Regions from separate parts of the Colwellia sp. MT41 genome, predicted to be linked through region 3. Evidence: predicted binding sites of a transcription regulator. Region 3 holds the regulator's gene; each other region holds the start of a gene.
The links. Region 3 encodes LexA, which represses DNA repair genes until DNA is damaged. Its sites were predicted from a motif close to TACTGTATNNNNATACAGTA; they were not measured.
Positions count from the first base shown of each region.

Region 1: a site for LexA is predicted at 8,188-8,207, ahead of CMT41_RS13415 (LexA family protein). Genes of this name have one in related genera too.
Region 2: a site for LexA is predicted at 4,939-4,958, ahead of dinB (DNA polymerase IV). Genes of this name have one in related genera too.

Region 1 is NZ_CP013145.1:3,133,476-3,143,709, forward strand. Features, by position in the region: gene CMT41_RS13375 (SO_0444 family Cu/Zn efflux transporter) at 1-850, opposite strand, end outside; gene zntR (Zn(2+)-responsive transcriptional regulator) at 831-1,250, opposite strand; gene CMT41_RS13385 (phosphoribosyltransferase) at 1,684-2,241, shown strand; gene CMT41_RS13390 (GbsR/MarR family transcriptional regulator) at 2,621-3,172, shown strand; gene CMT41_RS13395 (cytochrome ubiquinol oxidase subunit I) at 3,285-4,685, shown strand; gene cydB (cytochrome d ubiquinol oxidase subunit II) at 4,678-5,676, shown strand; gene CMT41_RS13405 (FKBP-type peptidyl-prolyl cis-trans isomerase) at 5,851-6,270, opposite strand; gene CMT41_RS13410 (Y-family DNA polymerase) at 6,499-7,755, opposite strand; gene CMT41_RS13415 (LexA family protein) at 7,743-8,156, opposite strand; partial or broken gene CMT41_RS13420 (RNA polymerase sigma factor) at 8,479-9,044, opposite strand; partial or broken gene adhP (alcohol dehydrogenase AdhP) at 9,386-10,234, opposite strand, start outside.
Region 2 is NZ_CP013145.1:941,089-951,322, reverse strand. Features, by position in the region: gene alaS (alanine--tRNA ligase) at 1-381, opposite strand, end outside; gene CMT41_RS04000 (hypothetical protein) at 456-665, opposite strand; gene CMT41_RS03995 (hypothetical protein) at 1,344-2,558, shown strand; gene CMT41_RS03990 (carboxypeptidase-like regulatory domain-containing protein) at 2,575-3,783, shown strand; gene dinB (DNA polymerase IV) at 3,858-4,919, opposite strand; gene hemH (ferrochelatase) at 5,032-6,108, opposite strand; gene ccmI (c-type cytochrome biogenesis protein CcmI) at 6,168-7,478, opposite strand; gene CMT41_RS03970 (cytochrome c-type biogenesis protein) at 7,521-7,988, opposite strand; gene CMT41_RS03965 (DsbE family thiol:disulfide interchange protein) at 7,990-8,538, opposite strand; gene CMT41_RS03960 (heme lyase CcmF/NrfE family subunit) at 8,541-10,234, opposite strand, start outside.
Region 3 is NZ_CP013145.1:234,034-244,267, reverse strand. Features, by position in the region: gene CMT41_RS01055 (FAD-dependent oxidoreductase) at 1-465, opposite strand, end outside; gene thiC (phosphomethylpyrimidine synthase ThiC) at 581-2,557, opposite strand; TPP riboswitch at 2,672-2,769, opposite strand; gene CMT41_RS01045 (HutD/Ves family protein) at 3,287-3,892, shown strand; gene lexA (transcriptional repressor LexA) at 3,946-4,581, shown strand; gene coxB (cytochrome c oxidase subunit II) at 5,244-6,749, shown strand; gene ctaD (cytochrome c oxidase subunit I) at 6,760-8,385, shown strand; gene CMT41_RS01025 (cytochrome c oxidase assembly protein) at 8,387-8,950, shown strand; gene CMT41_RS01020 (cytochrome c oxidase subunit 3) at 8,975-9,859, shown strand; gene CMT41_RS01015 (SURF1 family protein) at 9,871-10,234, shown strand, end outside.

The sequences.
Region 1 (10,234 bases), 1.4 Mb from region 3:
AAGTTTGCACCAGAGCGGCGAATGCCAAACCAATTATTAACCATTTTGCCGTGTCATTTAACAGCTTAGTACAACTAAAGGCTAGGGCTTGCTTTAACTTGTTAAAAACAGACCATTGAGCAGAATCATGCTCGTCCCCTTTGGTACTGCAACAAGTGTCTGCCGATGCTTTGCTTACCTCTTGTTGAGGCTCTTGTTGAAGCGCAAGCTGCGACTCTGGTGGTAATGCTGCATCTGTTGCTAACTTAGCCTCAGATGCACAGCATGAGGTTTTAGTTGCCGCTGTTGGTTTAGCGCAGCAACTTGTTTGCTCACTAGTCTCAGCTACTATAACGTCAGGCTTTGCTTCTTTATCCGCACAACAAGAGCTATCATTATTTTCAGCTTTAGTTTCTGTTTTATTATTATTTTTATTATTAGTTTTAGTTTCATGCTGAACTAACTCATCTTTGCTATCACGACCAACCAGAACCCCTGCGACAATTGCACTTGTTATCGCAGCAATAGGCCTGATAATGGCCATAAATGGGCCAAGTAACACATAAGATACCGAGATCGAGTCTATGCCTGTTTCTGGAGTAGAAACGAGAAATGCCGTGGTGGCACTTTTAGAAGCGCCCGCTCGCCTCAGTGCTAAAGCAGCGGGAATAACGCCACATGAACACAGTGGCATAGGTGCGCCAATCAGCGCGGCTTTTATCGTGGTAAGCAGACCATCACTGCCTAGGTGTTTAATGAGGAAATCCTTTGGTAGATAAACATTAATTAAGCCCGCGATCAATAAACCTAACATTAACCAAGGGGCCGAAAGTACAAACAACTGCCAAAAATTACTTACTAATAATTGCATCGACATTCTCCAGTGCAGATAAAATTGAACAGTGGGTTGCTTCTTCTTCGCCACCACAACAAGCCGCAACTAATAATTCCAGTGAGCCTTTAAAACATGCCAGCTCGGCTATTTTATTATTTACTTGGCTAAGTTTTTGCTCGGTAAATGATTTGACTTCAGCACAACTATGACTGGCTTTATCAATTTTAATAGAGAGTAAGCCACTGATTTCTTTTAAACTAAAACCAACAGCTTTAGCTCGGATGATAAACTGCATAATCCTCAGTGCTCCCTCATTATATAAACGGTAACCATTATCGGCACGACTGGTCGCGGCTAACAATTTATGTTTTTCATAATACCTTAAGGTATCTGTCGATACCGATAATTTTTGCGCCAGTTCACCTATCCTATACATAATCTATCCCGTATTTAATTCTGTAAAAGTCCAGCCTTAATGAATATCTTACATCATAAAGCTTGGAGTTAACTCCAATGTCAAACAACTATTTAACTATTTTATCCTTTTATCATTTTTTAGCCGTTAAAATTTCCCCCCGCCTTTACCGGAAAAACTGCCTGCACTTTTTCAGCTAGTGACTTTTTAACCACATAAACCCAGAAAGTAACCACTTGCGTAATACTCTGCCACCAAGATCAGCGGTAAAGTAATTTAATCGTTTGTGCTCTGCCCTGCGCAAAAAACAAAGGCTATTTTTATGCTTATTTTATAAGGCACACGTTAGTTCCTGTACTTTTGTCACATTTTTAATGTTGCTAGCGGTACACTATTTTCCATAGTCAGGTTATAATTAACGCTTATTATTTTTTCAACAAAGGTTTCCTCGGCAATGGAAAAACATTTTATTACCGCACAAGAATTATTAGAAGATTCGTTTCGTGTAGCCGCCAAAGTATTTGAAGATGGCTTTCGTCCACAATTTATCGTCGGCATATGGCGTGGTGGTGCACCTATTGGTATCGCTGTGCAAGAATATTTCGACTTTAAAGGTGTGGAAACTGATCATATTGCCGTTCGTACTTCGTCTTATTATGGGATCAATAAACAAAATAAAGAAATTAAAGTGCACGGCCTGCATTACATTATAGAAAATGCCAACGCCAGCGATGATTTACTCATTGTTGATGATGTCTTTGATTCCGGTCGAAGCATAGATGCACTTATCAAGCAGCTGCAGAAAAATATGCGCAATAATATGCCACAAGATGTTCGTGTTGCTTGTCCTTGGTATAAACCGCAAAATTCAAAAGTAGATTTTGCTCCTGATTACTTTGTTCATACCTCTGATGAATGGTTAGTGTTCCCCCATGAATTATCTGGTTTAACCCCTGATGAAATCATCGCGGGTAAAAAAGATCTCGTCAATATTCACGATTTATTAATCTAGCGTTTGTTTAGTTAAGCGTTAAATCGCTATGAAAAGCATGTCATCAAGACATGCTTTTTTTTTGCCTTAGCTATATTAAAGCCAGTTTTAATCGCTTAGCTTGATAAAGCTCATGGTTTTAGCCAGCGAGGATATATGCTGTTCTTTTTAAAAGCTCCCCCCGGCAATACTCCATTACTAGGTTACATTTATCAGCTAATAAAAATTAAATAACAAGTTAATAATTATTTGATAGTAACTTAAATAAACCTTTAATTTTCATGTCAATGTCTTTATTACTTGCTAGGAATAACCCGTACAAAATAGAGCAAATTAATCATTGATCTATATCAATATAAGTTTAAACTTTCAGAAATTACTGAAACTTCAGAACGAACTTATGATACTGGCGTCAAAAATAGAATCTTTTGTTATGCATTGTGGCGAAATGGGCAGCCGATGGGGCTTTAATCGCACTGTCGGTCAAATGTATGGCTTATTAATTATTTATCAAGAGCCGTTAAGTGCTATACAAATCTCTGAGGCACTTAATATCTCTCGTGGCAATGTCAGCATGGGTATTAAGGAGCTGCAATCCTGGCGTTTAGTACAGGTTCAACATAAACCTAAAGACAGAAAAGAGTATTACTCACCTGCAGGCTCTATTTGGGAAATGGCAATTCGGGTCTTTGAAGAGCGCCGTAAACGCGAAATAGACCCAACCCTGTCACTATTGCGCGATAACTTATTAACTGAGCCGACTAATCAACAAGAAGAGTATGCACAAAAGCAGATGCATGAAATTCATGACTTACTCGAAACCGTCACCCATTGGGCCAGTGAACTGCAACGCCTGAGCCCAGAGCAGCTTAATACGCTAATGAAACTAGGCGCTGGGGTAAGTAAAATTATCAACCTTAAAGATAAATTAATTAACAACGGTAAAGTGTGATCTTAACCGTTTTTTATGTGTTTTTTAACTTTCTATAATAAATTACTAACGTTATCAATTTACCCTGCAGCTTATTACCTGCAGGGTAAATGATAAACTAACGGAGTCCATCGTGCTTGAAACGTTAATGCTGTCACGCATTCAGTTTGCCGCCAATATAAGTTTTCATATTCTTTTTCCAGCAATCACCATAGCGTTAAGTTGGTTTTTATTTTTTTTCAAATTACGCTTTGATCAAACCGGCGATCCTGTTTGGATGCGCGCCTATCGATTTTGGGTAAAAATATTTGCTCTCACCTTTGCCATTGGTGTAGTTACTGGCATTACCATGTCATTTCAGTTTGGTACTAACTGGCCCAAGTTTATGGAAACCGTTGGTAATATTGCCGGCCCCTTATTGGGCTACGAAGTATTAACCGCATTTTTTCTCGAAGCGGGTTTTCTCGGTGTTATGTTATTTGGCATAAAAAGAGTTTCCGCTAGAGTACATACTTTATCTACCTTCATTGTTGCCATAGGTACTACCCTGTCCGCCTTTTGGATTATAGCCCTTAACTCTTGGATGCATACCCCCCAAGGCCATGAAATGCGTGATGGTGTTGCTTTTCCAGTAGATTGGTTTGCCATTATTTTTAACCCGTCATTTCCCTATCGTTTAACCCATATGCTTATTGCCTCAGGCTTAACCGCCGCCTTTTTAATCGCGGGTATCAGTGCTTATCGATTACTTAAGGGTGATGATAAAAAAGCCCCAAAACTGACACTAAAAATAGCCTTAACTGTGGCAATGTTTTTAACACCACTACAAATATTTATGGGTGATCTGCATGGTTTAAATACCCTTGAGCATCAGCCACAAAAAATTGCCGCTATGGAAGGAATTTGGCAGACCCAAAAAGGCGCGCCGCTAATACTGTTCGCTATACCTGATGAAGAGCAAAAAAAGAACCACTTTGAAATAGCCATACCAAAACTGGCCAGTTTAATTTTAACTCATGATCTTGAAGGTGAAATAAAGGGTTTAAACGAATTTGAAGGTAATCACCCACCCGTAGCACCCGTATTTTTTGCTTTTCGTATTATGATTAGCATTGGCATGTTAATGCTAATCATCTCTTGGTTTAGCCGAATACAGCTCATGCGTAATAATGTTTTGCCGCGATGGCTGTTAAAAGTATTGGTTGCCATGAGTTTCTCTGGCTGGGTAGCAACATTAGCTGGCTGGTATGTTACTGAAATAGGACGACAACCTTGGTTAGTTACCGGAATTTTAACGGTTAAAGATGCCGCAACTACTATAGCACCTGGCAATGTCGCTTTATCTCTCGTCTTGTATCTCACTTTATATGTGGTGTTAATGACCGCGTATTTACACACACTATTTACCATGGCAAATCGTGCAGTTGAAATTGAAGAAATCACTGATGATGAGAAAGTTAAACCTGTGGTTCACACAGCAATAGCTCACTCAACAAACCAGTCACCGAATACCAAGGAGAATGATAATGTTTGAAGCTAATTCACTGGCAGTCATATTTGTTTCGCTAATGGGCTTGTCGATATTGTTGTACGCCATATTAGATGGCTTTGATTTAGGTGTTGGTATATTGCTACCACTTTCACAAAAAGATGATAGCGATACCATGATCGCCTCTATTGGCCCTTTTTGGGATGCCAATGAAACCTGGCTGGTCTTGGCTATTGGCTTGTTGTTAATTGCTTTTCCATCAGCCCATAGCCACATTTTTAAAGAGCTCTATTTACCCACGGCGGTATTATTAATTAGCTTGATACTACGCGGTGTCGCTTTTGATTTCAGAGCCAAAGCAGCATTTAGCCATAAACCAACCTGGGACAAGGTCTTTAAAGTAGGTTCATTACTCGCAGCCTTGAGCCAAGGTTATATGCTGGGCATGTATGTTATGAGCTTTGAAGACTCTCTAGCAGCTTATGCCTTTAGCTTACTCAGTGCATTAGGTGTTGCAGCTGCCTATGCCTATATTGGTGCATGTTGGCTGATCATGAAAACAGAAGGCGCCTTACAAGTACAAGCGGTAGCTTGGGCTAAAAAGACCGGGGTTATTTGCTTTATCGGCGTAGTGGCTGTTTCAGCGATAAACCCCTTAATTAACCCTGATGTTTTTGCTAAATGGTTTGCTTGGCCGACCACCTTATATATATTGCCTTTACCGGTATTGTGTTTTGCCTTATTTGTTTACAGCTTATTACAGTTGAAAACATTACCTGCTGAAATGGATAAAGGCTGTTGGCGACCTTTTGTTGCTGCTGTTGTTATATTTGCTTTATGCTTTTTTGGTTTTGCCTTTAGCTTCTTCCCCTATATAGTGCCGGGTAAATTAACCATTTGGGAAACCGCAGCAGCGCCTGAATCGTTAAGCTTTTTATTATGGGGAGTGATCATAGTAGTACCCGTGATCTTCAGCTATACCGTCTTCTCATACTGGGTGTTCTGGGGCAAAGTACGAGAGTTGAGATACTATTAACAACGATGTTCTTTAATGACTTATCTAATGAGGTAGGTAGCTAATTAAGTAGCTAGTGAGATGACGAATAGTTAGCTACTTGGCTGCTTAATTAACTCTCAAATTGGTAAAAAAAAGCCCATTTAGTCATACTAAATGGGCTTTAATTTAGACTGTTTTGTCTAACAACTTGGCTTAGTTTATCGCCAGTAACTCAATATCAAAAATTAATAATGCTCCAGGGCCTATTTTTCCTGCCGGTTTGTTACCGTAGCCTAAACTTGACGGAATATAAAAACGCGTTTTCTCGCCGACAACCATCAACTGCACACCTTCAGTCCAGCCTTTAATTACTTGATTTAAACCAAAACTAATTGACTGGCCTCGATCGACTGAACTATCAAAGACACTGCCATCAAGTAAAGTTCCATGGTAATGCACTTTAACTTTCGACGATGCACTTGGGTGCTCTGTACCACTACCTTGAGTTAGCACTTTATATTGTAAACCAGAAGCGGTTGTAATTACCCCAGCCTCACTTTTATTAGCCGCTAAAAACTCACTGCCTAATTTTATATTAATTTCGGCCGCTGCTTTATTGCTACTTTGTCGCATAATGAAGAAGACAAATAGTCCAATAACAATAGCGAGTAATATAAATTTACCCATTCAATAACACCCTTAAAGATTTGCTTACTTGAAAAAAGGCATATTACTTAATTCCTTACTAACTTGCCAGCGCAAAGCTATTAAGCCTTCATCAATAGCTTATTTTTCCTGTTATTGATTAAGACCGAGCCTTGATTAAAATAAATACATGAATGCCAACTATTTCACTTTAAATTAACACTGAATTTTAGGGATATCTCGCCAGCAGGTAGTGTATTGTGGGCTCAAAAAATTCCGTTTCATCTGCCAGTTATCACTTTGCCCTTGCGCCGCAACTTTTAAGGTACCTTGACCATAACGCTTATTTATTTTATCAAGGCATGCCATCAAAGCTGGGTTTGTTTGCGCGGGTAAAAATAAATCCGCTTGTTGAAAAGCACGACTTTGTAATTCAATCGCACCGACACCGCAGCGATAAAAACGCACACCGGGCACAAATATATCACTCAGCGCACTCGTTATTGCGGTAGCTATGTCGCAATTATTATCTGTTGCTTGGCTAAAGCGGTAGCTAATGGCCTGCTTATAATAGTTTTCATCATGAGGTGAGCTCGAAGCAAAGATTATCAGCTTCTTAACTAAGCTACCTTGTTGTCGCAATTTTTTAGCCACAATAGCGCCATGACTGGTTAAGGCGGCTTGCAATGCATGAATATCCATAATGCGTTGACCAAAACTTCTCGTTGAAAAGATCTCTTGCTTAGCTGGCTTAACCTCATCCCAAGATAAGCAGGTAATGCCATTGAGTTCATGCACGGTTCGCTCAATCATAACGCTAAACTCTTTACGCATAGCTTTAGGGTTTTGCTGCGCTAACTGGTAGGCATTATTAATGCCCCGGGCTGTTAATTTTTTTGCAATGCGTCGGCCCACGCCCCATACCTCATTAACAGCCATGCGGGTGAGCACGGCCTTAGCACTACTTGGGCTATCAATAACCGCGACGCCGTTAAAGCCGGTTAATTTTTTTGCAGCATGATTAGCCGCTTTAGCTAAGGTAGTAGTAGAGCCAAAACCAACACCAACAGGTAAGCGTGTTTCCTTCCATATAGCGCGCCTTATCTCATGGCCATAGGCATGCCAATCACTAATAATATTTTGATAATTATTAAAAACTAAAAATGATTCATCAATAGAATAAATATGTTGCTTATCGCAATAACGAGCAATAACCGCCATCATTTTATCACTCAAATCAGCATAGAGTTCGTAATTTGAAGAGCGAACCACCACATCATGCTTGTCTAATAACCACTTCACTTGAAAGTAAGGCTTAAACTTTGGAATACCTAACCTTCTCGCAATAGGGCAAACCGCACAAATACAGCCATCGTTATTGGTTAGTACCACCACAGGTCTATTACGAATACTGGGATCAAAGACTTTCTCAGCACTGGCGTAAAATGAGACCGCATCAACTAGTGCAAACATGCAAGTAAATCGGGAACTGGATGGTGCAGACGAATAGACTGAGTAACGACGCCTTCTAGCTGGAAGGTGTCTTCGGGTTTAATATTTACCGGAGCAAATTGCTGAGAAGCAGACAATAACCGTGCTTGTGGCTTATCCAAAATTTTACAGACAAAACAACCATTATAGTTTGCCACAATGACATCACCATTTTTGGCGGTAAGCGACCTATCAACAATAAGTATATCACCATCAAAAATACCTATGCCTTGCATAGAATGACCTATGGCTTGACCAATAAAAGTCGCATTGGGATGGCGAATAATAAGTTGATCTAAGCTTAGACCTAACTCTTTATATTCGGCAGCGGGCGATTCAAAGCCAGAAATACCAGCTTCAATATAGATGGGAATAACTTTCATAACAGACAACTTTTCATAGTATCAAAACAAGTACTGTATATTTAAACAGTATATTATCTTATCACCATTTTAGAAAGTCTTGTTATGAATTAAATCCTCACTCACTAATTTATGCCAGATAAAAAGCCATAAGTAGCGAATATTCATTACGCTATTTATGGCGGCAAACATTCACAGTAACTTAACTAAGTCTAGCTAGATAAAGCTAAACTTAGTTGCCTTAAAATTTAGCCAACGAAACTAGAACTGATACAGCTCTGCTTTGGCTAATAGCTTTTTAGCGGTCAGCTTACTGTTGGCACAAGCGTTAATGTCTTTTTTATTAAAGACTAATATTTGATCTTTGTAGCCACGACCCTGCTAACTGCAGTTTTAATTTATCGAGTGCGCTATATAATTGTGACTTGGCGGTATTGGTTGAGATGCCAAGTTGCTGACTAATATCTTCGAAAGTACACTGCTGGAAAAACTTTAACTCCACTACCAGTTTTTGCTTGACCGGTAAATGCTGTATCGCTTGTAATAGCGTGCTACTTTGCTGTTGTAAAAATAAGTCTTTTTCTAGGCATAACGATTGTTCATCTTCTTGCTCTGGCACATCATCAAGTGATTGCATCGGCCGTTTACGTCGATAAAACTCAAGACAACGATAATGAGCAATCTTAAACAGCCAACTCTTAAAGGGACATTCACCTCGAAACTTGGATAAATTTCGAAATAATGCCATAAAGATATCTTGCATTAAATCCATGGTATCAGCCGGATTATTCACCATACGTAAAGCGTAGTTTTAGAGAGGTTTCTCATAACGTTTTACCAGTGTTAGCCAAGCTTATTTTTTTCCTTTTAGCGCTGCGCTATGAGCGTTTCATCGCTTTTTTCAAACACAAAGGCTCCTATTATTAGTCTATTACTTAAAAAAAATCACTTAAAAAATTTGTTACGCTATCGCTACATAAGCGTCATTATTACTGGTATGCAACTATAAAGTAGCGCGGGTAAGCAAAATAGTTTGGAAAAAGTTTATTTATTTTAGCGGTAATTAATCTTTAGCTATTACGTTTACAGTAATTGTTTTGATTAAGTGGGCAGGCAGAACAAACGTCCCCTAAATACAGGGCTACAACTACGCACATAAAAAAAGCCCTTAACCGTTATCCACAGTGGAGGGCTTTGAATAAACAGATAAATTTAAGCCTGTTAGCGCTAATAAGTATTGCCAAAGAAAGCTAAAACGTCATCACCACACGGCCAGTAATCTCACCATTAATCATATCGTCAAAAATCTCATTGATATCTTCTAGTTTTTTCTCAATGGTAATGGCTTTAACTTTACCTCTCGCGGCAAAGTCTAAACACTCAACTAAATCTTTCCGGGTACCAACAATAGAGCCGATAACACTCACGCCATTTAATACCGTATCAAAAATAGGCAGCGGCATATCTTCTGCTAGTAGGCCGACTAACACACATTTACCCCCTCGGCGAATGACTTTATAGCTCTGCTCAAAGGCACTTTTGCTAACGGCGGTACAGATACTGGCGTGCACACCACCGGTTTCCTCAAGTACACGCGCAACAACATCATCACTTTTAAAGTCTAAACAAAGGCTGGCCCCCAGTTCTTTAGCAAGTTTCAATTTATCAGTGCCGGTATCAACGGCAATAACATTTAAGCCCATGGCAACGGCATACTGAACCGCTAAATGCCCTAAACCACCGATACCAAAAATAGCGACCCACTCACCCGGTTTTGCGGTGGATACTTTCAGTGCTTTATAGGTAGTAACGCCGGCACAAAACAAGGGGCTGCTGCAACATAATCAATACCATCAGGAATTTTTACCACATAATCACCATGGGCTTTGCAATATTCGGCATAACTACCATCAACCGAATAACCGCAGTTTTGCTGTGATAAACATAAATTTTCATTACCGGTTAAACAGTAGTCACAATAGCCACAAGCACTATAAAGCCAGGGGATGCCAACACGGTCACCAAGTTTGAAATGTTTAACTTGCTCACCAATTTCAACAATCTCACCAACGCCTTCATGACCCGGAATAAGTGGCATT
Region 2 (10,234 bases), 710 kb from region 3:
CAGTAATTTTTCCTTTGGTATGCCCAACGCAACGGTTAAAAACTCCCAAGCATAGCTGATCGCTTCCTCTTTAAAATAATCACCAAAACTAAAGTTACCCATCATTTCAAAAAAGGTATGATGACGGGCGGTATAGCCGACATTTTCTAAATCATTATGTTTACCACCCGCGCGTACACAACGTTGTGCTGACGTTGCTCGGGTATAACTACGCTTTTCTGCGCCTAGAAAAACATCTTTAAAAGGCACCATACCGGCATTGGTAAACAATAACGTGGCATCATTCCCTGGTACTAATGAGCTGCTTTTAACTATTTGATGTTGTTTGGTGGCAAAGAAATCTAAAAATGCCTGACGGACTTCGGCGGTGCTTTTAATCATGGGGATACTCAGTAAATCGATTTAGGTCTATGTAAATTCTGGGTTTATTCTAATTATGGTTCTACATGCTGAATTCAGTCTAATACCGCAAAAATATTATCTCTGACATAAGCGCGGTATTGTAAGAAACGCTTCTTTTTGGCGCATTGTTTTTGTACTGCTTTTTTATCAAGCTTGCTCTTAATGGTTTCATCAATAGAGTACTTGGCGCCAAAGCGCTTATTATACGCAAGCTCGGCTTGAAGATACCAATCAATTTCGCAACTTTCAGCCAATTTTTGCATAATTGTTGTGCAGACGAGCTTTTGTTCCAACTCATTGACAATGTAAAACCGGCCATAACCAGGGTTAGCTTGGTACCGACAGCGATGGGCAGAAAAGCGCACATCACTTAAATTATTTTATTCAATTAAATACTCTAGAATTATTGAAATTCCTGCTATCAAGAGTTCTTTTTAGCACTTGTCGAAATTTTTTTGTTGAGTGATCGCGTATTGATGAATTCCAACAGCGCAATAGAGTATTTATTCCTCAGCATCAGCCTTGTTTCAATTAGTTCTAATGCAAATCACCAGCTATCTAGCTAATAAACAATTTACAAAATTCTTTAGTTTAAGGCGATCGCATTCTTTACCTCAAATGCAACTGAATAAATAAAGGGACTTTTACTAATAGATAGGTGAAGGGATTTTATTGATAAAGTATTTTATCTCTATTCTAGATAATGATTAAGGTACCACTTTATGTCTTTATCCTTTTAGATTTTTTGCCCTAAAAATAACGCAATAACTTTTACTAAAAGAAGCTAGGTAAAATTTCAATATTCTGCAAAAACAATATAACACCTACAAAAAAACCCACCCCAAGATAAATAGACATACGTACTATTTATATGTATTCTCCCGTCACGGTTACAAATTGTAACACTGCTGTTTATTTTGCTTTAATCAAAAGGAATATCCATGAAAAGATTACTACCCTTGTTAGTCTTAGCCCCTGTTTTTGCCAATGCAGAGCAAGTCCCTCATACTTTTATCGCTGGCACACCCGCAAAAGCAGCGAATGTGAATGCTAATTTCACTCATGTAAATGATAAGGCAACTTTAAATAGTACTTCCATAGCTACAATAGAAGCGAAATTAACAACGATTGAAAGTGCTGCTAATGGTTCCCCTTTGGATATATTAGTTAATGGTGAAATTGATGTTGAAGTTGACTGTACTGATCAGCCAGAAGCGTTACAACTTGCGTATCATCAGCATGTAAATTATCGCACGCTTAACTTTACCCTTACGGGTAATTGTTATGGGGATATTTATGATTATCGTGACGATACTGATAATGGCGGAATACAAGTATCAGATCAAACAATTGGCATTAATTCTGCTGATCCAGAAAACCGTGCTTCAATTATTCCTAATGATCAAACAGGCAAAGCCTTTTTGATCGCTGGCCAAGGTGGTGGTTTGTATTTAAGTGACGTAAATGTCACTACAGGTGAGAATGAATATGGCGCGGTATTCTTTTCAAGAAATGGTCATGGAAGTATTACCAATGTCACTATTAATGCCGCAGGAACAGGTTCAATTCCTGTGGTAGTACAAGAAGGCGCTCAAGTTTACTTCTCGAACGTGGAGATAAACGGTGCACAAATTGGTATTTTTGCCCGTAATAACAGCACTATCCGCTTCTTAGGTGAGACCACAGTCAATTCAACTGAAGGTATAGTGCTTCGTACCGGAGTATCAGTTAATCAGCAAGGTACCGTAACGATTAACAGCGGTAGTGGTCAAGCACTGTACTTAAATGGCGGTGTTAATTGGATATCTTCATATGCAGGTTTGCCACTCAATTTAACGGGTACTGTGCACCTAGAAAATGGCTCGTATTTAAATGCTGGTACATTAAACTTAGCTGGTGATCTTAATGTATTTGATTCAAGTGTTAAGGTTGATGGTGAAGCAAGCATGTCGGGGAACACTTGGCTTGATAACTCAACAGCAACCTTTAATTCTGGTACTGATGCCGAAATTTATAGCTTTTCTTGTCATGGTCTTTCAACCCTAGAGATATCAGGCTGGCAGAAGTTCGATGGCACTACTGTTGATACCTCAACTAACTGTGTTAACAAAGATATCTGGAACAGTTTATTGTCAACCCATCTTAATAGCATTTAAATAACGGGGTATAATAATGAAAATATTAAAAATATTCTCGTATGCTCTGTTCGCCATGGTATTAACAGGCTGTGGCGGTTCATCAGATGATCCTGTGGTTGTTATTGAGGATGATAAGGTCATTGTCGAGCCTACTATGGTTACTTTGTTCGGTACTGTCGCCATCGGTACTGCCATTGCTGGGGCTGACATTGTAGTTACTGGTAAAGATGGTAATACCATTGAAGTAACTGCGGTGACTGATGCCAATGGTAATTACTCCATTGAGTTTGATGGGGAACTACCAACGCCAGTGCTCATTAGCGTAATCACACCAGACGGTGAAAAACTCAGTGCTATTGTTGATGATCCTAATGCGACTATTGCTAATGTTAACCCGATAACCAGCTACGTTGCTGATACACTTTTAGCTGATACTGATTTATCGGCCATCTCAGCAGGTGATGTGGCGACAGCGGGTCAAAAAGCGGTAACATCTTTATTTGGTGCGGGTGCTCAATATGATGCTTTTTCTTCTGATACGTTTATTGCTAAATCTGATGACAACGATTTTGATACTCAGGCTTCAGTTGCTGATGTGCTACTTGATAGTATTTCTCAACTGGCTGGAGCTACTGATGTCGCGACCTTTATTGCTCAAGCAGCCGAAGCAGAGGCAACATTATTAGACTCAGCTGAATTTATTATTTCAGTGGCCACTAATCTAGCTTTAGTAAAAGGGACAGAAAGCAATATTGAAGAAATATTTGATTTACAACAAATCGATGCAACTATTGCAGCTCAATTAACTGATGTGATAACTTTTCAAGAAATTGTTGAAGGCGTTATCAGCTTAGTTGAAGCGAGTGGCTTAACAACTGAGCAAGAAATAGCAGCAACTGCAGGGCTTATTGAAATAATTGCCGATGTTGTAATTAGCGATAATATTATCGATATTACAGTTGCAGACGCAGTCTCTCAAAATGTTGTCGATAATTTACTTGATGACATTGTTAATATTGTCACTTCCGATGAAGTAGCAGATCTAACCACTGAAGAGTTAATTGCAACGGCCCGAAATACTGCAGGAGTAATTATAACTATAATTACTAATACTGGTATTGACCTAACTGGTGATAATTTAGATTTATCAGCCATTGAAGAAGAGTTAGCGCAAGTTATCGTTATTATTGCAAACTCGACAGACTGGGATAATGGCAAATGGGGCACGTTAATTTGGCAATAAATTCTTACTAGATAGTTTTAAAATGTGATATAGCAAAACAAAAGTCAGTAGTCTATTACTACTGACTTTTTTGTTTAAAAAGTAGGTAGGGTCAGTTGAGCATTATTGTCTTTTTCGTCCGCAAAACCTAAGGTTAAACCAACAAGGCGGATACCGCGTTTATTTGCTCTACCATATGCCTTTGACAATAAACTATGGAAAAGGGCTTGCTGACATTCATTACTCTGGGTCTCAACCGTGGTTTGATTAAAATCAGCAAATTTTAGCTTTACCCCTTGCCTAATGATCTCCCTATTACTGTGCGGTGCCAATCGAGTTAATAGTTTTTCATATAAGCTCTCTATTACCTGCTGACACTCATCTTGCGTTGATAAATCGTCCATCAACGTGGTTTCAATGGCGAGTGACTTTCGCTGTCGGCTGACCTCTAAAGCTCTATTATCGACCCCATGAGCTTTTAAATACAAACTATTAGCAAATTTACCAACAATATTTTGTAATGCTCTTATATTGCTTTGGCGTACGTCCGCGCAGGTTACATAACCATGGCGATTGAGCTTGGCAAAGGTTTTAGGACCAATACCGGGTATTTTCTTTAACGATAATTGTTCGACAAAAGCTGAAACTTTATCTGGAGTAATGACACATTGGCCATTAGGTTTATTCTCATCACTGGCTATTTTAGCCAAAAATTTATTGGGCGCAATGCCTGCCGATGCGGTCAAATTTAACTCATTAAAGATATCAGCTCTAATTTTTTCAGCAATGAGCGTGGCACTGCCCTGGCACATAGTTGCATCAGTAACATCAAGATAAGCCTCATCGAGGGATAAAGGTTCAATAAGGTCGGTATAGCGAGAAAATATTGCTCTTATATCTTTAGAGGTTTGTTTGTATACATCCATGCGGCCATGGACTATTTTAAGCTCGGGGCAAAGTTGTTTTGCTTTGATAGCTGGCATGGCAGCACGAACGCCAAATTGGCGTGCTTGATAGTTACTGGTACACAATACGCTACGAGGGCCATCACCTCCCACTGCTAGTGGGATATTCCGGTACTCAGGAAAATCTCGCATTTCAACGGCGGCATAGAAGCAGTCCATATCAATGTGAATTATTTTTCGCTGATTACTCATTTAACACCTACCGCCAAACAACTGTATATAAAAACAGTATACCATTTTAATCTGGCTTAGCAAGTGCATTGTCTGGTGGCTAACTTGTTGCTAACCCCACAGCTGAACTAAATTAATTAAGTTTTGGCGAACCGAGTGCTGGTACTAAGACATCAAACAAGGCATCAATATGATCATCACGATCGTTTAGTGCAGCAATATAATGGTAGTGCTCGCCACCTGCCGCCATAAATATTTCCCGATTTTCATGTTCTAATTCTTCCAACGTTTCTAGGCAATCACTACTAAAGGCCGGACTTATAATGGCAATATGTTTATTACCTTGTTTGGGTAAGCTAGCTAATGTTTCATCGGTATAAGGTTGTAGCCATTGGGCTTTACCAAAGCGAGATTGAAAGGTAGAGATTATTTCATCTTCTTTAAAACAACACTGTGCGGCTATATCACCGGTTAATAATTGCTGTTTTAACAACTGACTTGTTTGCAAACAAAAATCATAATAGGGATCACCCCACTGGCGAAATAACTCTGGCATGCCGTGATAAGACAAAACCAATGTATCCGGCTTACCATGCGCTTTTACATGTTCAACAATGGTATTGGCCAACGCCTTAATATAAAGCGGGTTTTGGTGGTAAGTATTTAAAAAGTAGATTGTTGGCACATAGCGCCATTGTTGAAGTTCTTTACTTAAAGCATCAAAAGTAGAGCCCGTTGTTGGCCCTGCATATTGCGGGTACAAAGGTAATACTACTATTTTATCTACACCTTGTTGCTGAAATTTCTGCAAAACACTGGCAATTGACGGTTTGCCATAACGCATGGCGTAATCAACAATGACATTATCACCGTATTGCACTTTAATTTTAATGGCTAATTTTTCTTTTTGTGCGGCGGTGGTGGTTAACAAAGGTGCGCCGTCATCTTGCCAAATGCTTTGGTATAACTTAGCTGACTTGGCCGGCCTTATACGTAAAATAATACCGTGTAAGATCAAAAGCCAGAGCAAGCGTGGAATTTCAACCACCCTTCTATCTGATAAGAATTCTCGCAAATAACGGCGTAAGGCACTAGTGCTAGGTTCATCTGGTGAACCTAAGTTAGTTAATAACACTGCGGTTAGTGAACTTTTGTTATCTAAATCAGTGTTATCGTTATTTTTTTTACCGGCACTAAAGCGAGATTTCATTGGGCTTTTCTTCTTATTTTTAAGTTATTGAATTACCCCTGGGCAATTACTCTACCAGACTACTCAACTAGTTCATTCACTATAAGTTCAAGGGTTTCAGTACGGTTTACCTCGACACCAAGGGCTTCCGCTTTAAAGTCACCTGATTTAATACCCACACCCCCTTGCATTGAGACAATGGCATAGACATGTACTTTATCGACACTACCGATAGTATGTTCACTGCTCATTGCTTGGCTATTATTTAATACGATAACGGTCGGTAGATCACTGGCTTTCATTTTAACCGCCGCAAGTGGCATACGTTGACCATTGGTCGGTATTGCATAAATAAAGACTACGCGGTCTTCGCCTTGCGCTAACTGCTTGGCAAGATCATCAGACAGGCTGACACTCACTTTCAATTGTGGGCCTGAACTATCGTGTGCGCTCTGGCTAGAATTAAGCGCGGTATTACTTGCTGCGTTAGCTGCTGAGTTACTGGTTGAAATACCGAGTCTACTTTTAGACTCTGCTACAGCCTCTTGCAGGGCGGCAATATTAACCCCTTGATTATTAGCATCAATTACCCGCTGCCAATAAGTAATGGCTTGTTGATAATTTTCACCAATAAAATTATGCATACCGAGTAAAATATTGGTTGAGGGGTCATTAACATCAAGGGCTAAGGCTTTATCAATATATTCTTGTACTTGGCCATTAATTTTTTGGTCATTTTTATAATAAAGCGCTTGAGCAATAGCCCCTAATAAATCAGCATGCTCCCCTTCAATGTTGATCACTTGGGTAAACGCCGCAATCGCTTCGTCAAAGCTGCCAACAGCAACATAAGTTTGCCCTAAGTTATACCAAGTTTCACTATCTTGTGGTTTATCTTCAATATGCTGTAGCAACTTTTCAATATGTGCCATGGCTTGATTTTCACGTTGCTGTTGCATGTTATCTTGTGACATAACTTGTTGCTGAACATGGCCTGCAGGTAATTCGGTGAGCAGTTTGTAACTACCCTGTTTGTCATATAGCGCCACAGAAAAAATCAGAATAAATACACTTAATCCTAACGGCCATAAAGGTGAATATGGCTTACTTATATTTGCAGTAGTATTTACGTCTTGGCTACTATGCTCAATATCTTGTAGTAAAGTACGATTGAGTTCAGCCAGCAGGTATTGATAATTTTCTTCATCAATACCACCTTCGCTATAGTCCTTTTCTAGCTCTTTTTTGTGCTCCTGATATAAACGCACATTGGTTTCATCACGCACGTTACTTTCTAGACAAACGTCTTGGCTATTCTGTTTAAAGAAAGGTCGCCATACCATCAATAATAATAAAATTAAAAATATAAGGCTTATTACTAAAAATTCCATAATGCTATCTACTACTTCTGTTAATGGTTCGAGTGGTAACGGTTATTTGTCATTCAATAAGTTTTTCAACTTATCTTCTTGCTCGGCTGTTAACACCAAGACTTCTTTAGCCACGGGTTTTCTCCGCACAACGACAATAACGACAATAATACCTAACAAAATAAGGAGTGCAGGACCAAACCATAATATGTAGGTCAGAGCAGAGACTCTTGGGCGATATAAAACAAACTCGCCATAGCGCTCTACCATAAAGTTGACAATTTCACTGTCTGCTTTACCTTGCTGCAATAACTCATAAAGCTCTTTACGCAAATCAGCCGCAATAGGTGAATTTGAACCGGCTAAATTTTGATTTTGACACTTGGGACAGCGTAGCTCTTTAGTTAACGCTTGAAAGCGAATTTTAGTGACTTCATCACGAAACTCATATGTATCGACTGGACTTGCTTGCGCCTGATTAACACTAAACGCTAACGTCAACAAAAGTATAACTAGACTGAATATACGCATGTTATTTTCCCTGCTTTTTTTCTTCAATGAGCTGAGCAATTAATGGCGCAAATTCGCGTCGCCATACTTTTGTATCAATGGCACCGGCAAAACGCTTACGAATAATACCGTGATGATCAATAACAAACGTTTCCGGCGCACCATAAACACCAAGATCAAGCCCTAAAGACCCTTCTTCATCAAAAATAGAAAATACATAGGGGTCTTCATAATCCTGCAACCACTGCTGTGCGGCAATACGTTCATCTTTATAGTTCAAGCCATACAGTTTAACCTGAGGGTCTTTCGCCACATCAACCAAATAGGGGTGTTCATACTTACAGGTAGGACACCAAGTCGCCCACACATTAACTAAGACAATATCACCGAGCAGATCTGCTTGCGTGACTACTTTGTCACTATTGCTAAGTGTTTTCAGGGCAAAATCTGGCATAGCTTTGCCCACTAATGCCGATGGCATAGCTTGCGGATTAAGTGATAAGCCACGATATAACACCACACCTAAAGCGATGACTAACAACAGCGGCAAAAAACGTATTAACTGGCCCATCATTATGTCTCCGACACTTTTGCCGTACTGGTAGGTGAAATGGCTAGCGGATTAATAAGTGAATCTGCCACTACCGCTGATTTAGCCACCACAGGCTTTTTACGGCGATAGCGTTTATCCAGTATTGAAAGAATACCACCAAGCCCCATGAAAAGAGCACCTAACCAAATCCAACGAACAAATGGCTTATAGTGCACACGTATTGCCCAAGCACCACCAGGTAATGGATCACCTAAGGCGACATAGACATCACGAAATAAACCGGCATCAATACCTGCTTCAGTCATGCCCATGGTTTGCACACGGTATTGTCGACGCTCAGGTTGGAGTAAAGTAACAAAGTCACTTTCGCCCGAACCATTAATTTTATAGATATTGATTTGTCCCTGCTCAGCACTATAGTTTGGCCCCTCGACATGTTTAATGCCTTTGAACTCAATCTCATAACCTGAAACAGTGACTCTGTCATTGAGGAACATTTTTACATTGGTTTCAGTTTCATACATGGAAACGATAGTGACGCCAACAATAGTGATAGCAATACCCGCGTGCGCAGTTGCCATACCTAAATGACTGGTGGTTATTTTTCCGGCTAATTGATACTGATTTTTAACTTCTTTAACCACGATTAAGAAAACCCAAGTTGCTAAGGTAATCCCCATGGCCACCAAGGCATTGAATTCGCCACCATAAACCACTGGAAACATTAAACCAAAGGCAATACTAAATACCGAGGGTTTAAATAATTGCTTACGTAACTCGCCTTTTTTAGCTTTTTTCCAACGAATTAAAGGACCAACACCCATAAAGATGAAAAGAATACTCATTATCGGGATAAAAACGGCATTAAAATAAGGAGGACCCACTGAGATTTTGCCGTAACCTAAGGCATCAACCAATAATGGATACAAGGTGCCAAGCAGTACGGTTACCGTAGCAATAACCAAAATGACGTTACACAATAATAGTGCTGTTTCTCGGGAGTAAAAAGCAAAGCGTGAAAAACTCGCCACTTTATTCGCTCTGAAGGCATACAGGGTTAACGCTCCACCCATAGCTATCGCCAACAGCACTAAAATAAAGATACCTCTACCCGGATCGGCCGCAAAGGAGTGTACCGAGGTAATCACCCCTGAGCGTACTAAGAAGGTGCCTAATAAACTTAAGCCAAAAGCAAATATTGCCAGTAAAATAGTCCAGTTTTTAAAGATACCACGTTTTTCTGTTACCGCTAAAGAGTGGATCAGTGCCGTACCAACAAGCCAAGGCATAAAGGATGCATTTTCAACTGGATCCCAGAACCACCAACCGCCCCAGCCAAGTTCATAGTATGCCCACCAACTACCTAGCGCTATACCTATGGTTAAGAACGTCCAAGCACCAATTGTCCAAGGACGAGACCAACGAGCCCAAGCGGCATCCATCTTGCCAGCCATTAAAGCGGCAACAGCAAAAGCAAAGGAGACAGCAAAGCCAACATAGCCAAAATAGAGTAAGGGCGGGTGGATAATTAAACCAACATCTTGTAATAGGGGGTTTAAATCCCGGCCTTCCATGGGTACATTCGGCCATAAACGTTCAAATGGGTTCGATGTTAATAAGGTAAAAGCGATAAAACCTATAGCAATCATACCCATTACCGCTAAAACACGGGAGATAAACTCTTCTTCAATACCGTTTGAAAAACGTGCAACTG
Region 3 (10,234 bases):
CAAAGCTTGGTTAAAACTACGGCCTATTTCAGGCTCTAATTCAAGTAATTCAGCTCGATTTAGCGAATGTGATACTTGCTCCGGATAGTTGTTTTTTAAGTGCCTAACAAAGCGCTGATAGTCACCTTTATCTTGCTCATGACTGACCATGATGGCGCCAGTTTGTTGAAAAAAGGTATGTTCATGCAAACTATCAAGCAAAGTCGGCCATAAACCTAATGACTCAAAACCCATACTAACAATATTAGGTGAACAATGAAGTGACTCACCTAATGGTGTTAATAAACCTGCGGCAGCATAGGCGGCACTCTGGTGGGCGAGTTTATTATCTTTATCAAATAAAGTAATGGTTACGCTTTGAGACTGTTTTTGTCGAAGCTGTTCACCTCTATGCTGTTCATTACGAAGTAAGGACAGGGCGAGTAATCGTCCCATCAATCCTGCGCCAACAATGGCAATATTCATGGTTTATCTGCCTAAAATCTTTTTATGTCTAAAGCATAGTATTGACATGCCCGAAGCATTTGTTCGGGCAGTCAATGGATATCCGCTCAGAACCTTCGGATATGACTAGGTTGAGCTAATCAGCAAGTTGGTATAATTTACTACCACTCGCTTTAAATTCAGCAGATTTCTCTTGCATGGCTTTTTCAATAGCTTCATCCGACGTTATCGTTATTGTCTCATCAAGCAATTGAATTTTGATGGCATTTTTATCAAGATTAGCGGCGTACTCTCGTACTTCTTGTGAGATTTTCATTGAACAGAATTTTGGTCCACACATAGAGCAGAAATGCGCTACTTTGCCAGACTCTTGTGGCAAGCTTTCATCATGATAAGCTCTAGCGGTTTCTGGGTCTAAACCAATATTGAATTGATCATACCAACGAAATTCAAAACGCGCTTTAGACATGGCATTATCACGGATTTGTGCACCGGGATGACCTTTAGCTAAATCACCAGCATGAGCAGCAATTTTATAAGTCATCAAGCCTTCTTTTACATCTTCTTTATTCGGTAAACCTAAATGCTCTTTTGGTGTCACATAACAAAGCATGGCACAACCGAACCAACCAATATTAGCCGCACCTATACCGGAAGTAATATGATCATAACCTGGGGCTATATCTGTGGTTAATGGCCCTAAGGTGTAGAAAGGTGCTTCATCACAAGCTTCAAGTTGTACTTCCATATTTTCTTTGATCATATGAAGCGGTACGTGGCCTGGACCTTCTATGATGACTTGTACATCATGCTGCCAAGCGATTTTAGTTAGCTCACCTAAGGTGCGTAATTCTGCAAATTGTGCTTCATCGTTAGCATCGGCGATTGAGCCTGGACGTAAACCATCACCGAGTGAAAATGACACATCGTATTGCTTTAAGATTTCACAGATATCTTCAAAATGGGTAAAAAGGAAGTTTTCTTTATGGTGGGCTAAACACCATTTCGCCATAATTGAACCACCACGCGAAACAATACCGGTGACACGTTTTGCTGTCATAGGTACATAACGCAGTAATACACCAGCATGAATAGTAAAGTAATCCACGCCCTGCTCTGCTTGTTCAATTAAAGTATCGCGGAAAATTTCCCAAGTAAGATCTTCGGCGACACCATTTACTTTTTCAAGTGCTTGGTAAATGGGTACTGTGCCAATAGGTACCGGTGAGTTACGCAAAATCCATTCACGGGTTTCATGGATGTTACGACCGGTAGATAAATCCATTACCGTATCTGCGCCCCATTTTGCTGACCAAACCAGTTTTTCTACTTCTTCTTCAATAGAAGAGGTTACTGCTGAGTTACCAATGTTAGCGTTAACTTTAATTAAAAAGTTACGACCAATGATCATAGGCTCACATTCAGGGTGGTTTATGTTTACTGGAATAATGGCACGACCGCGAGCCACTTCATCACGGACAAACTCAGGGGTGATTTGCTCCGGAATGCTAGCACCAAAAGATTCGCCTTTATGTTGCAGCAGTAAGGTGGCATCTTTCACTTCTTCACGTTTTATATTTTCACGAATAGCAATGTATTCCATCTCTGGGGTAATAATACCTTGGCGAGCGTAATGCATTTGCGTAACATTTTTACCTTTTTTAGCGATACGCATTTGAGGTAAATTTTCAAAGCGAATACTGTCAACACCTTCATCGGCAAGGCGTTGTTGCGCGTATTCAGAGCTAGTTGAAGTTAACGGCTCGACATCACCACGGGCGTCAATCCAGCTTTCACGTAAACGTGGAATACCTTTGTGCACGTCAATATCAACATTTTCATCGGTGTAAAAGCCCGAAGTATCATAAACGCATAAAGGTTCATTTTTCTCATAAACGGCAGTATCTTTACTACCACTAATTAAGGTATCAGATAAGGTAATTTCACGCATACCCACTTTGATATCATGGATTTTACCTGCTACATAAACTTTTTTTGAATTAGGAAAAGATTGGTCGGAAACATTTTTTAAAAATGCTTCAGCCGCTGCACGTTTTTCACGTCTAGTTGGTTTTTTTTTGTCTTTTACAGCAGCGTTATTTTGCTCGCTCATGGTCGCACCTGTTTTAAAATTTTTAATAAAATAAAAAAAGGCGGAGTTTTTTAGCTAAAGATGAGGCAAAAAGAGCTTTGTTCTACATGGTAAGCACTAGGCTTGTATGAAAGAAAATTACTCTCTCTTGTTTCCTACGCAGATATTAATCTGATCAGGTTTTACGGATCCCGCTTACGCGATCTCAGCCTTTGGCACTCCGACAAGTATTGTTTTGCTAGCGAGGCTAACAAAACGTGAGCTGATTCTAACGTGGGCATGCACATGTTAGCAAGCAAATACTAATATAAAAACAAGATGATAAAATATTGCCAATAACTGAGCATATACCCGTTACCATTCAAGATGCATGTTTCAGAGTGCTTGAGCAATTTCAATTCAAGGCGCTGTGATGAAATAATGGTTGTTCAGGAGAATATACTCAGGATAATTGCTCCTGCATTATCCGTATATGGTACTTCCTGTACCGTCTGCATTCTCTAATAAGCTGCATCCATGCAGCGTCATTATAAGTCACAGCAACGATGAAGTGATGTTGCTCAAACGCTTCTTCGATGGGTTTAACATGACTTTATACCGCGTTAAATAATGAAACCATAGAGTGACTATGCTTCAATTATTTGCCTTGCCTAAAGCCATATTAATTCCCACTGAAATCGAGAACTTTGAATGGTGACGGGTATAAGATAAAATAACTGCCCAACAGCAATTAGTCCTAAGGTAATACTAGTGATAACGTTAATCTCGCCAAATGAATTCAAAACAATCCCCTGGAAAAATGGTTTAGGTCACACCACAGAATTAGCCATTAGCGATGGTGGTAATTTAGATGATTTTGCTTGGCGGTTAAGTATCGCCAGCGTGGTAAATGACGGCGACTTTTCAAATTTTTCTGGTTATCAACGTAATTTAGTCTTAATCGAAGGTGCAGGTTTGACACTAGACCATCGTAATGGCGATGTAGATAAGTTAATACAATTACTGGATATAGCCCGTTTTGATGGCGCCAATAAAACTCATGGTTCTTTGCTTAATGGCGGCATAAAAGACTTCAATATCATGACTAAACAAACAGCATTTTCAGCTGAGGTGAATTGCTATAGTGAGCGACAAAATGTCACCCTTGCCTTGCTAGCTGATAGCTTACTGTTTGCTTATAGCCTCACTGACACCATGATGGTTAACACCGCCGAAGGTAAAGATTGCACCGTGCCTGTTGGTCATCTAGTTAAGTTACAAGCAAAAAATTCTCCAGAAAATTCGCAGTTATTAAATGTCAGCATTAGCGGTAAGAATATGATTATTATGCAACTAAAAGTAAATGCTTGCCTTTAAAATAATCCTGTATATACTAACAGTAATACTGTGTAAATTTACAGGCTAATGCTATGATAAATTCAACAACCGAATTACGCCCGCTGACTAACCGCCAGAAGCAAATTTATGATTTAATCAAAGATAAAATCAAAGACACTGGCATGCCGCCAACTCGAGCCGAAATTGCTAAATTTTTTGGTTTTAAATCAGCAAATGCCGCTGAAGAGCACTTAAAAGCCTTAGCAAAAAAAGGCTATATTGAAATGCTTGCCGGCACTTCTCGTGGTATTCGCTTAGTTGAAGAGTTTTTAGAGCCCGAGGGTTTACCGCTTATTGGCCGTGTTGCTGCCGGTGAACCTATTTTGGCGCAAGAACATATTGAAGAGCATTATAAAATGGATGGCAATGTATTCCACCCAGCCGCTGATTATCTCTTACGTGTTAATGGCGAAAGCATGAAAGATATTGGTATTTTAGATGGTGATTTACTGGCGGTACATCAAACCACTGATGTACAAAATGGCCAAGTGATTGTTGCCCGAGTAGAAGACGAGGTCACGGTAAAACGTTATAAACGTGAAGGGAATATTGTTTATTTACATGCTGAAAATGCAGAGTTTTCGCCCATTAAAGTTGATCTAAGCAAGCAAGAGTTTCATATTGAAGGTATTGCCGTTGGTATCATCCGCAGTGGTAGTTGGATGTAAAATGTACAAAACCTAGGCAAGCTAGTGTGCTTAATCCGTAATATAACAAGCGCCATAATTACACTTACCAATAATAGCATTGGCAGTAATTATGGTGCTTTTTTTTCTTCAAGCTAATAAATTTATTTTCCCCCTAGCTACTATTTTTTAATGCCCCTCTTATCTTTAACAAAGCTACTTCCAGTATAGCTCACACAGGCTTTAGAGCTATTACTCCATTGAATTGAATGACTTTTTTATAATTACTTAGCTATAAAATATTTGACCTCGATCGAATTTTAGCGTAATTCTATTAACAGTAACGCATATAAAACGAACATAAAAAGAATAAAAAGACGTCAATGCGCTAATACTGTCACACTAAATTTATAGTGCCATGCCAGATTACTCTTCACGTCAATAATTAACCTGATCTCGGGAGGAATACCCAAGGGTATTGTTTATTCGCCATCAATCGTTCACCATCGCGAAACCGTGGCTAAACCGAGATATTGTTAGTTTATTAATAATAATAAAAACTACAGATATTCAGTTCAGTGGTTATGAAGTACTTTGCTGCACATCTGTTCTCTATGATTACCAAGAGGAGATGCCGTGTGGGGAAACATAAGCTAATTTGGCTAGTGTTGGTCAGCCTATTTACCAATTCAGCCTGGGCAGAAATGCAGTTAAACCTGACAAAAGGGGTTACTGCCGTTAGCAGAGATGTCTATGATTTACATATGCTGGTACTTTGGATTTGTACCGCAATTGGCGTAATAGTTTTTGGTGCAATGTTTTGGTCCATGGCTTTTCATCGAAAGTCTAAAGGGGCAAAAGCCGCTGACTTTCATGAAAGTACCAAGGTGGAAATATTATGGACGGCAATACCTATTGTTATTCTAATCGCCATGGCAGTACCAGCAACTACCACCTTAATCGCTATGGAAGACAACACTAATTCTGATGTTACCATTCAAATAACCGGCTCCCAATGGAAATGGCATTACAAATATTTTGATCAAGATATCGAATATTACTCTGTCCTGTCGACCCCACCCGAACAGTATCAAAACCAACAAGAAACTACTGCTATTAAGGGCGAGCACTATTTACTTGAAGTTGATAAACCTCTGGTGATACCCGCCAATAAAAAGGTGCGCTTTCTAATAACCTCAGATGATGTCATCCATTCTTGGTGGGTACCTGCTTTTGCCATTAAACAAGATGCTAACCCAGGCTTTATCAACGAGGCATGGACTAGGGTTGATGAACCCGGTATTTACCGCGGCCAATGTGCTGAGTTATGTGGTAAAGATCATGGTTTTATGCCCATAGTTGTGGAAGTAAAATCAGCAGAAGATTATGACATTTGGCTTAATGAACAACAGCAACGTATCGCCCAAGCAGCCAGTGCTGAACAAGCCTCGTTAACTACTGCCATGTCTAAAGCAGAGCTGATGCAATTAGGCAAAACAACTTACACCGCCTACTGCTCCGCATGTCATCAGCCATCTGGTTTAGGTTTACCGCCAGCTTTCCCGGCCCTAAAAGACAGTCCAATAACTACCACAGGCACAATACAAGATCACATCAATATAGTGTTTAACGGTAAAACAGGCACGGGCATGCAAGCCTATGGCAAGCAATTAAGTTTAAAAGAGCTAGCTGCGGTGATCACCTATGAGCGTAATGCTTGGGGCAATAATACCGGTGATTTAGTGCAAGCATCTGATGTAAAGTCTGCTGTTGCCTCTTCTGTTGAAGGTAAAGCACAAGAGGCCACAGCATCCTTAGCAATTGAAACTGCAGTTGAAGAAGCGGTAGAGATAATAACTGAAGAAGTACCAGTAGAGGATTTATCTAAAGTGTATAGCCATGATGAATTAATGACAATGGGCGAAAAAGTCTACTTAAAAGCTTGTGTTGCCTGTCATCAACCGACAGGGGCAGGCTTACCTCCGGCATTTCCTGCGCTTAAAGGCAGTGTGATTGCGACGGGAGATATTACTGTTCATTTAGATATGGTGATTAACGGTAGTAAGAAAAATGCTGCCATGACTGCTTTTGGTAGTCAATTAACCAAAACCGAAATAGCCGCAGTTGTGACTTATGAGCGTAATGCTTGGGGAAATAATACTGGTGATTTAGTACAACCTGCAGCTGTTGATGCTGCTAGTGCGAAGTAGGGGATATAAAATGACTACAGACGTTATAGAACAAGATTCGCACGACGAACATCATGTTGAGCATAAAATGACTGGCATAAAACGCTGGCTCTATACCACTAACCATAAAGATATCGGCACACTTTATTTATGGTTTTCTTTTATTATGTTTTTAACCGGCGGCGCCATGGCAATGGTGATCCGTGCTGAACTATTCCAGCCTGGTTTACAATTAGTTGAACCTGATTTTTTTAACCAATTAACCACAGTGCACGGTTTGATTATGGTGTTTGGCGCAATTATGCCCGCCTTTACCGGCTTTGCTAACTGGATGATACCTATGATGATAGGGGCGCCAGATATGGCACTGCCGCGCATGAATAACTGGAGCTTTTGGATTTTACCTTTTGCTTTTATCATTTTACTGAGTACATTTTTTATGGACAGCGGTGCACCCAATTTTGGTTGGACCTTCTACGCACCATTATCGACCACCTATTCTAACGGCAGTACTGCATTTTTCGTTTTTGCTATTCATATTATGGGGATATCTTCCATTATGGGGGCAATTAATATTGTTGTTACCATAATGAACATGCGTGCCCCAGGTATGACTTACATGAAAATGCCGTTATTTGTCTGGACTTTTTTCATTACTGCCTATTTATTGATTGCGGTTATGCCCGTACTCGCGGGTTTGGTCACCATGCTACTGACCGATACCTATTTCGGTACCAGCTTTTTTAATGCCGCTGGTGGTGGTGATCCGGTGATGTTCCAACATATTTTTTGGTTCTTTGGCCACCCGGAAGTGTATATCATGATATTGCCAGCCTTTGGCATTGTCTCCACCACTATCCCCACTTTTTCTCGCAAAAGATTATTCGGCTATAGCTCAATGGTTTATGCAACCTCATCCATTGCTTTACTGTCATTTATTGTTTGGGCACACCATATGTTCACCACCGGCATGCCATTATTTGGTGAGCTGTTCTTTATGTATTGCACCATGCTCATTGCGGTACCAACGGGGGTAAAAGTTTTTAACTGGGTAGCAACCATGTGGCGCGGTTCATTAAGCTTTGAAACACCTATGCTGTTTTCCATCGCCTTTGTTATTTTATTCACCATAGGCGGTTTTTCAGGCTTGATGTTAGCCATGACCCCCGTTGATTTTCAATATCATGATACTTACTTTGTTGTTGCTCACTTTCATTATGTGCTGGTTACTGGCTCATTATTTTCAATTTATGCTGGTGCCTATTATTGGTTACCTAAATGGACCGGCCATATGTACAACGATACCTTAAGTAAATGGCACTTCTGGTGTTCCTTAATATCAGTAAATTTATTATTTTTCCCCATGCACTTTTTAGGTTTAGCGGGTATGCCGCGCAGAATTCCAGATTATGCCCTGCAATTTGCCGATTTTAATAAGTGGGTCAGCATTGGCGGTTTTGCCTTTGGTTTATCGCAATTGATTTTCTTAGTGGTAGTGATCAAATGTATTCGCGGTGGCGAAAAAGCAGCCGCCAAACCTTGGGAGGGTGCCGTAGGCTTAGAGTGGACAGTAGCCAGTCCAGCACCTTATCACACTTTTAGTACACCACCCTCGCAAAAAGACATAGACAATATCGAACCGCAGGGCATTAAATAATATGAATGATACCGAGCAAAACCAAGCGGCGACTGAAAGCCGCAATAACAACAGCAAGACGGTAAAGAAACTGCTACTTGTGGTACTTGCTATGTTTGGTTTTGGTTTTGCCCTGGTACCTTTATATGATGTTTTTTGTGATATTACCGGCTTAAATGGCAAAACGAATAAAACGGCTGTGGCTTATACCGCCACGACTATTGACAAGTCTCGTACCGTTACCGTGCAATTTATTACCCGCAATGCCCAAGGTATTCCATGGATATTTGAGCCTGTCATTAATGAAATAACTGTTCATCCAGGGGAAATTACCCTGGTTTCATTCTATGCAAAAAACAAAGCAAGTTATGACATGACCGCACAAGCCGTACCGTCAGTTTCACCTGGCTTAGCGGCAAATTATTTTCATAAAATTGAATGTTTTTGTTTTACTCAACAACCGCTCAGGGCCGCAGAGGAAGTTGAAATGACCTTGCAGTTTTATGTCGATGTAGAGTTACCCGAAGATATTAACACCTTAACTTTATCTTATACCTTGTATGACATAACAGAGAAGTCGTCATAGGGTTCACTGAAAAAGGGATAGAAAATGACTAACAAAGCATACGAAAGTTATTACGTACCCAGCCAAAGCCACTGGCCAATCATGGGTGCGGTGGCACTCTTTATGATTGCCTTTGGCGCGGGAAACTTTGTCACTGATTTAGCAAATGAAGAGAGTGGTTACGGTGGCTATTTACTGCTAGCAGGCATAGCCTTGGTTATTTATATGCTAGTGGGTTGGTTTAGTGATGTCATTAATGAATCGTTAACGGGTAAATACTCACATCAGATGGATAATTCATTCCGCCAAGGTATGAGTTGGTTTATCTTCTCTGAAGTGATGTTTTTTGCGGCTTTTTTTGGTGCCTTACTCTATTTACGCGTATTTTCAGTACCCTGGCTTGGTGGCGCTGGCAATAATGTCGCAACTGGCGCTGTCCTTTGGCCTGACTTTATTGCGACTTGGCCGTTAATAAAAACCCCTGATGGCACCACCACTACGGCGATGGGCTGGTTTGGCTTACCGTTAATTAACACGGTTTTACTATTAACCTCTTCAGTTACTGCCCACTTTGCTCATAATGCATTAATCAAAAATAATCGCAGTGCTTTAAAAAAGTGGCTTGGCCTAACCATACTACTAGGCTTGGCTTTTATCTCTTTTCAAATTCTAGAATACGCGCATGGCTATTCTGAAGAAATGCGCCTATTTCTAGATAGCGGTGTCTATGGCAACACTTTTTACTTATTGACTGGCTTTCACGGTATGCATGTCACCTTGGGCTGTATCATGCTGATAATTATGTGGTGCAGAGTATTAAAAGGTCATTTTACCCCTGATAACCATTTTGCTTTTCAAGCAGCAAGTTGGTATTGGCATTTTGTCGATGTGGTTTGGCTAATACTTTTTGTTTTTGTCTATATTTTATAAGGTCTGACTTTTTGCAGTATGTCGATACCCAAGTAAAAATATCAACTAAATCAGTAGTAAGAAACGCCCTTTGGTTAGGGTTCACGCTTATTGTCTTTGTCGGTTTGGTTAAACTATCTTTCTGGCAGTATGACCGTGGCTTAGAGAAAGAGCGGCGCGCTGCCCGTATTACGCAACTTAATCAGCAATCGCCACTAACCCTTAAAGAAATAGTCAGACTCTCTAAGGAAAAGCAATTCACCGGTAAAGAAAGTATTAACGATTTTCCCGTCACGATTAACGGCCAGTTTAACGAAAACTATATCTTTTTACTCGATAATCAAGTGGAAAAGACTTCTTTAGGCTATCGAGTATTACAAGTTGTCGAAACAGCAA